DNA from 2 places in the Candidatus Thalassolituus haligoni genome. Region 1 is predicted to be linked to the other one. Evidence: predicted binding sites of a transcription regulator. Region 1 holds the regulator's gene; the other holds the start of a gene.
The links. Region 1 encodes sigma-54, which starts transcription at its own class of promoters, with help from an activator protein. Its sites were predicted from a motif close to TGGCACNNNNNTTGCTNT; they were not measured.

Region 1 (4,054 bases):
CGATGATGGCCGGGTCTTGCCCAGTCAGCGGGCGCAACTCATGCTGCCAGTAGGGATTGGGCAGGTTGCGCACATCGAAAACGAAGTCGGCATCCAGGGGAATGCCCTGTTTGAAGCCGAACGACTGGAACAGCACAGCCATGTCCGGAGTGATTTTCTCGGCCACTCGCAGTTTGATCAGGCTCCGCAGCTCATGTACCGACATGCGTGTCGTATCCAGAGTCAGATCCGCGAGGTTGGCGACGGGTTCGAGTAATTCGGTTTCGCGCTCAATGGCTTCCGCCAGGGAAATATTGTCATTGGTGAGCGGATGCTTGCGCCGGGTTGAACTGAAGCGTTGTAACAGGACTTCTTCGGTGGCATCAAGAAAAACGATGTCGACCTGGCGATACTGCTCCGGCAAGCGGGTCAGCACCTGGGTCAGTTGCTCTATGGCATCGGGCAGGTTACGAACGTCAACACTGACAGCAACGTTGGCGCGTTTTTCTGCACTGTAGGGCAGGCCTGCGAGTGCTGGCAGTAAATCGACCGGTAGATTATCGATGCAATAAAACCCGAGGTCTTCAAGCACCGCCAGTGCGCTGGATTTACCTGAGCCTGAACGGCCACTGATCACAACCAGACGCATGTACTGTCTCCGTGTTTTGGGCAAGGTCAGTTGTCGGCCAGCGCCCGTTGATACAGTTCCTGGTCGCTGCTCGCACTGCGTAATAGGTGGCGATATTGGCTCTGGCTGAAATTTTCTGCCAGGGTTGCCAGTATTTTCAGGTGGTCGTCTGTTGCTTCTTCAGGCACCAGCAAGGCAAATACAAGATCGACTGGCTGATGGTCTATGGCATCAAAGTCGATGGCCTCGCGCAGGTGGAGTAATACCCCAACGGCCCGTTCACATTGCCGTAATCGACAGTGAGGGATAGCGATGCCTTCGCCAATGCCGGTACTGCCAAGGCGCTCACGCCCAAGCAGACGTTCAAAAACCTCATCCGATGAGCTGCCATCCACTTCTTCAGCAATCAGCTCTGCCAGAAACTCCAGCAGTTTTTTTTTGCTGGTAATGGCGACATCGGTACGAGTACGTTCAGGCGCAAGAATATCGGCAATCGCTATGCTCATGTGTCAGCCTTGTCCGTGCTGTCGGGCAACCAGTTTTTCTTTGTGTTTCAGCACTTGCCGATCCAGTTTGTCGGCCAGCAAGTCAATGGCAGCGTACATGTCGTCATGGGATGACGTCGCATGAAAATCGGCACCACTGACGTGCAGCGATGCTTCTGCCAGCTGACGGCCTTTTTCAAGGGTCAGGGTAACCTGACCAGAGGTAATGGGTTCGGCATGCCGCTCAAGGCGAACCAGTTTTTCCTTGACGTATTCTTCCATGGCTTCGGTAACTTCGACATGGTGTCCACTGATATTGATGCTCATAAACGGCTCCTTATGGCTCGCTTTAAACCGAACAAGGATCGACGGGGTCGATCAAATCAACTGTTTCCGCTCATTCGATGGCGGAATCATCATTGCCTCACGATATTTGGCCACCGTGCGGCGTGCAACCTGAATTCCCTTGTCTCCGAGGACGACGGCGATCTTGTTGTCACTCAGTGGCTTGCGCGGGTTTTCTTCGCTAATCAGCTTCTTGATCATGGCGCGAATGGCGGTTGATGAACATTCGCCGCCAGCATCGGTACTGACATGGCTGGAGAAAAAGTACTTCAGTTCAAAAATACCACGCGGTGTGTGCATGAATTTTTGCGTCGTTACCCGTGAAATGGTCGACTCGTGCATACCAACGGCATCGGCAATATCATGCAGTACCAGTGGTTTCATAGCTTCTTCGCCCTGCTCAAAAAAGTCGAGCTGATATTCGACAATTTTGGTAGCGACTTTCAGCAGGGTTTCGTTGCGGCTTTGCAGGCTTTTGATAAACCAGCGCGCTTCTTGCAGGTGATCTTTGAGGAAGGCGTTGTCGGCACTGCTGTCTGAGCGGCGCACCAACGAGGCGTAGTCGGAGTTTACCCGCAGTTTGGGGGCAATATCCGGGTTCAGTTCAACGCGCCATTCATCGCGGATGTTACGCACGATCACGTCGGGCACAACGTATTCTGACTGTTCGGAGCTGATTCCGGCTCCTGGTTTGGGATTCAACTCCTTGACCAGGCGTAATACGGCTTTGAGGTCTTCTTCTTTCAGCCGGGTTTTGCGCATCAGCGTGGGGTAGTCTTTACTGCCCAGCAGGGCAATGTAGTCACCGATCACCAGTTTGGCTTCTGCCAGCCAGGGAGTGTCGGCTGGCAGCTGGTTTAACTGCAGGATCAGGCATTCGCGCAGGTCGCGGGCAAAAACACCAGCCGGATCAAACTGTTGCAGGCGTTTGAGTACGGCCTGGACTTCGTCTTCCTCAACCCCAAATTCCGGATCCATGGAACCCAGTACGTCGTCTATGGTGGTGTGGAGGTAGCCGTCGTCGTCGACACCGTCAATCAGCATGGTGGCAATCTCGCGATCGACATCACTCATGGGAGTCAGATTCAGTTGCCATTCCAGATGCCCTTGCAGGTCGTCGGAGGTGGCATGACGGGAGTCGTAGTCAAAGTCGTCGTCGCCGACAGAGCCTGAACCGGAGGAAACGCCAGCGGTAGTCTGGAAGGTATCGTCCCAATTGCTGTCGACCGGCAGGTCATCCGGCATCTTGTCGTCCGACCACTGTTCACCCAGTTCCTGGGTGTCGGTGTCGGTCGCTGTCGCCGTGACGGCGGCTTCTCGCTCCTGATCGCCGTTGGTTTGCTGGGCATCCGTATAGTCGTCGTGCTCGGACTCTTCGAATTCCAGCATGGGATTGGAATCCAGGGCTTCCTGGATTTCCTGTTGCAGATCAAGGGTAGACAATTGCAGCAGTCGAATTGCCTGTTGCAGCTGAGGGGTCATGGTCAGCTGCTGACCCATTTTTAACTGAAGCGATGCTTTCATACAGCGTTATAGTTCATCGGTTGTCGGCATGGTCTGTGCATTATACGCCAGCCTGTGAGGCTGGGAATGCTTTTCATGGTGTCGAAATGAAACAGCGCCGGGCATCATAGCCCTGTAAGCCAGTAAGAATCAAAGACGGAAGTCCTGACCAAGGTAGATGGCCCGAACCTGTTCGTTGGCGAGTACTTCATCGGCGCTGCCTTCGGCAATAATGTGTCCACCGCCTACGATATAGGCTTTTTCACAAATTGCGAGGGTTTCGCGGACGTTGTGATCGGTAATCAGTACGCCAATGCCGCGCGCCTTGAGCTGGCGAATGATGGCCATAATGTCGGATACGGAAATCGGGTCGACACCGGCAAAGGGTTCATCAAGCAAAATAAAGGAGGGTTCGGCGGCCAGTGCCCGGGCAATTTCTACCCGGCGGCGTTCACCGCCGGAGAGTGACATCCCCAGGCTGCTGCGAATGTGCTGGATGTGAAATTCGTCCAGCAGTTGTTCCAGCTGTTGCTGGCGTTGGGGTTTTTTCAGTTCCGTGCGGGTTTCCAGAATGGCCATGATGTTGTCTTCGACGCTGAGCTTGCGGAAGATCGAGGCTTCTTGTGGCAGATAGCCAATGCCTTTCTGGGCACGGCCATGCATGGGCAGGTGACTGATGTCGTCGTCGTCAATTTTGACGCGTCCCTTGTCGGCCTGTACCAGGTTGACAATCATGTAAAAACAGGTGGTTTTACCGGCTCCGTTAGGGCCGAGCAGGCCGACAATTTGTCCGCTGCTGACGGCAAGGGATACGTCTTTGACGACCTCTCGGCCGCTGTAGCTTTTGGCCAGATGTTCCGCCCTGAGCGTTTTCATGGTTGTGCTTCCGTGTCGGGCTGGGGCTGGATAATCACCCGGATACGCTGTTTGTCTTCCGACTCAGCCGTACCATCGGCAGGCGTGTCGGAGCCGCTGGCGGTCACGGTTTCCTGTTCAATGTCGTAGCGAATCAGTTCGCCACTGAAGAGGTTGTTTTCCTGGCGTAATTCGGCATTGCCTTTAAACGCGATTTCCTTGCGGGTGGCGTAAAAATCGATGCGATTGGCGGTTGCCT
Region 2 (4,054 bases), 1.3 Mb from region 1:
ATTTTTGTTGGGTCAGGCGTCGGGGGCAGACGGCTTTCAAAGCACCCAGCTCAGCTCAAGCCGGTCTTCATCCTCATCCACGTTGCCACCCAGGGAAATCAGGTTCAGATGCAGTTCCTGCACGTCCCAATCACGGCCGAGTTTTTCTTCTACGGTTTCCCGCTTCACCACCATAAGGTTCTCCTGCTCCATGCGGATCATGGCGGGCTGGTAGATCACCGTGACTTCTGGGTTATCTTCTTCTACCGCTTCGACGATATAGCGTGAGACGTCGTTGTCTTGCAGGATCAAATACACTTTGGACATGGGGTTCCCCTTCAGGACAGGCCGAGTTTGGCGGTACGTTTATCCAGTGCCAGCAAGGCATCTTCCAGTGATGCCGTACCACCACAGAGCTCCTGCGCCACTGGAGCCAGCGCTTCGGCGACGCGGCCACGCCAGTCGTTCAGCCACTGGCCTATCAGTGCCTTGTTGGCGTCGGATTCTGCTACGGCGGTCTTGAGTACGCTGTCGATCCAGCGACTGTTGTCACGATTCCACTCACGCATAAATTCGGTCAACATGCCGACGTCCTGCGCGCCATTGGCGTTCAGCCATTGATCGTACTGCACGTAAAACAGCTCGAAGACCAAGGTGTCGATCACCAGATCCTGGGCAATAAAGGTTTCGAACCAGTCCTGTACCGTCAGGGTTTTTTCACACAGGGCACGCATGCCTTGCCAGATGGGGTCTTGCATCCAGAGTTGCTTGGCCTGCGTAAGCAGGTCACCGCTATTACCATCCAGAATCAGGCCAATCCGCGACAGGTACTGGGCAATGCCCAAACGATCCATACCGTTAAACAGCAGCGCCTGGGTTATGGATGTACCAAAACCGATGGAGCAGCCATACACGTTGTTAAGGTTGGCGGTGTGTTCGACATGGCGCAGCGGAATCAGATGTCGAACCAGACTGGCCTTGACTGCGTCCGACAGGTGTTCTGGCAAGCCGCGCTTTTCAAAAAAGCTGTAGTTGTTCTCGGCTTGCTCCTGCATTTTGGCGCGTTGCTGTACGTAGGTGCCGTAATAGAACTGGCGTGGGTCTTTCAGGTCGTACCAGTCGGCCATGGCCACAGCCGTTCTCGAACGGTCGTTCAGTTCTTTGTCTGGCTGCCATAACGGACGGTAGTGAAAGTTGATTTCAGCCTGAAGATCGTAAGTGGCTTCCTGGTAACGGGAGGCTGGCTTGTCGCCAAAGCGACGTTCCAGATTGGCGAAGGTCTGGCGCACCGGCTCCAGCGTCGAGGTTTTGATTTCTACAGTCATAATTGACGTCCTGATTGGTTGTTGTTGTTTTCAGAGTCAGTAGCTACTGGTAAAAATGGCCAGATACGCGACATGTATGTATGGCGATTAACTGTGCATTTTCTGATCGCTTTTCACCCAGTGATGCCAACGCAGGCGAATATTCAATAGCTGCTAGTGGGTTCGGGAATGGTTATCAGCCATCAGCGTATCTTCGCCGTAGCGCCATTTCGCCGTTTCAGCATCCACTGTCTGCTTTTGTGCTTCGGTCATTTCGATGACGTTATTGGCGCGACAAAAGGTCTCAAATACCGCTGGCGGCATAATAAGTTCGACAAACAGGGTCGGATCTCCAATAGCAAAATCGAATTCAACAAAGCGGGCACCTTCCGGGCTACGCACACGGATATAGCGAGTTGCTTCATTAAAATGGGTGTTTGAGGATTCATATTTGAGTTCATGCATACTGAAATAACCTGTTTATTATTTTTAGCTAACCAGTGATCTTCTGTACCCAGGTATATCAGCAAGACGTATGCCACAAACAACGCTACATTTCAGGCCAGAACAGGGGCTATATCGCCGATATAACCCTCCGTACCTGAGCAATTCATCAGGCGACCGAAATAGCCTCATGATATGATCAGGTCATGCGTTGCGGCGGTAACTGATATAATTAACCGATTCGATTCCGATGCAGCAAAAACAGAACCTGCTACATCGCATATGACCGTCGACGGCAATTCCAAAACAATAAAAAGATACCTATGACAACTTCATCAGCGACATCAAATAACGTGCAGCCACCCGAAGTACCGGATGCCAAAGATCTGATTTCCCAAATCCGCTTTTGCCATGAAAAAGGCGAAATATGGCTGCAGGAAGCCCGCATGCTGCTGATTCATGCCAGTGATATGGGCATTCTGCGGGAGGAGCTGGTGACGTCCATGGGGATGGAACGGGCGCGGGGGTTTCTCATGCGTTTTGGCTACCAGTCAGGCCAGCGAGATGCCGAAGTCGCCCACAAAATACGCAGCCATATGTCTCTGGAACAGGGGTTTATGGCCGGGGTTCAGCTCCATGCCATCGAAGGTATTGCACTGGTGGTCGCCAAAAAAGTGCAGCTGGATCCGTCGATCCATCATTTTTATGGTGAGTTCGACTGGCACGGCTCGTATGAGGCGGATCAGTATCTGGCCAAGCATGAGCTGTCTGACTCACCGGTGTGTTGGACGCTGCTGGGGTACGCCAGTGGTTATACGTCGGCCTTTCTGGGCATGCCCATTTTGTACAAGGAAGTGCAGTGTCGGGGCATGGGACATGAACACTGTTCAATTGTCGGCAAACCGGCAGAACAGTGGGAAGACCGTGAAGCCATGCAGCGGTTGATGACACCCGACCACCTCGCCGATGAGCTGTTCTCGCTGCAACAACAGGTCTGTCATCTGAAAGCCAGCTTCCGCCAGGGTGCACTGGATGACGATCTGCTGACCAATTCAGTCGGTCAATCGGAAGCCTTTATGCAGGTGTGTCAGCTGATTCGCAAAGCCAGCCAGAGTCGGGCCACGGTGTTATTACAGGGAGAAACCGGCGTCGGCAAAGAGGTTGTCGCGCGCGGGCTGCATAACGCCAGCGATCGGGCCAATAAAGCGTTTATCGCCGTCAACTGCGCCTGTATTCCACCGGATCTGATCGAGGCGGAATTGTTCGGAGTCGAAAAAGGCGCATTTACCGGGGCGACCGTCAGCCGTGAAGGCCGTTTTGAGCGGGCCAACGGTGGCACTATTTTTCTCGACGAAGTCATCGAACTCTCCCCTCGCGCCCAGGCAACCTTGTTACGGGTTTTGCAGGAAAGTGAACTGGAGCGGGTCGGCGATAACCAGACCCGCGCCATTGATGTCCGAGTGGTCGCAGCCACCAACGAAGATCTGGAAAAAGCCGTCAAGGAAGGTCGCTTCCGGGCTGACCTGTTTTTCCGGCTGAACGTTTTCCCGGTGCGAATTCCACCACTACGCGAACGGCTACAGGACATTCCCCTGCTGGCGGAATATTTTCTCGAAAAATACCAGAACCTTTACCGTAAACAGCTGGCTGGCATCACCGACAAGGCCATGCAGTCGCTGATTCGCTACAAATGGCCAGGTAATATTCGCGAGCTGGAAAACATGATCGAGCGAGGCGTTATTCTCACCGACAACGGTACATCAATTGATCTGTGTAATCTGTTTCCATCGTTGATGGAACCGTCGCATCCGCTGAATGTAATCGACCAGAACGGTTCACTGTCGGCCAGCACGTCCCAGCTGATTGTGCAGCAGAATCATATCCGCAGCCTGATCGACGGTGGTGTCGGGCTGGAAGAAGTAGAAAAACAGATGCTGCAACAAGCGATGGAACAATCCGCTAATAACATCACCCATGCAGCGCAGTTATTGGGTATCAGCCGGGCGGCCATGTCCTATCGATTAAAGAAGCTGAATGATATGGAAAAGAACGATTCGCAGTAGAAACAGCCAAAACAGAAACAGCCAAAAATAATAATTTACATAACAAGAAAGGATATATCGGTGTAAAAAGGCGGGTAAAAAAAGCGGGGCAAAAAAGGCGACAATTGCACCCGCCAAAGGTCAAAACCGGAATATTCCAAGAGGCCAACAATATTCTTAATACTCTGGCAATAGTCGCAGTATTTTAACAGTGTCCACGGTACCCGGATGATTATATGCACCGGGTTCTCAGGGTTACTAATCCAGACTGATTGTGAGTTCCAG

Region 2: SOJ49_RS17760 (phenol hydroxylase subunit) is a predicted target of sigma-54. The motif match lies at 1,807-1,824, and genes of this name have one in related genera.

Annotation. Positions count from the first base shown of each region.
Region 1 is NZ_CP139482.1:809,786-813,839, forward strand. Features, by position in the region: gene rapZ (RNase adapter RapZ) at 1-628, opposite strand, end outside; gene ptsN (PTS IIA-like nitrogen regulatory protein PtsN) at 655-1,113, opposite strand; gene hpf (ribosome hibernation-promoting factor, HPF/YfiA family) at 1,117-1,419, opposite strand; gene SOJ49_RS03645 (RNA polymerase factor sigma-54) at 1,471-2,961, opposite strand; gene lptB (LPS export ABC transporter ATP-binding protein) at 3,091-3,816, opposite strand; gene lptA (lipopolysaccharide transport periplasmic protein LptA) at 3,813-4,054, opposite strand, start outside.
Region 2 is NZ_CP139482.1:3,922,836-3,926,889, forward strand. Features, by position in the region: gene SOJ49_RS17750 (MmoB/DmpM family protein) at 37-306, opposite strand; gene SOJ49_RS17755 (aromatic/alkene monooxygenase hydroxylase subunit beta) at 318-1,304, opposite strand; gene SOJ49_RS17760 (phenol hydroxylase subunit) at 1,458-1,748, opposite strand; gene SOJ49_RS17765 (sigma 54-interacting transcriptional regulator) at 2,051-3,790, shown strand.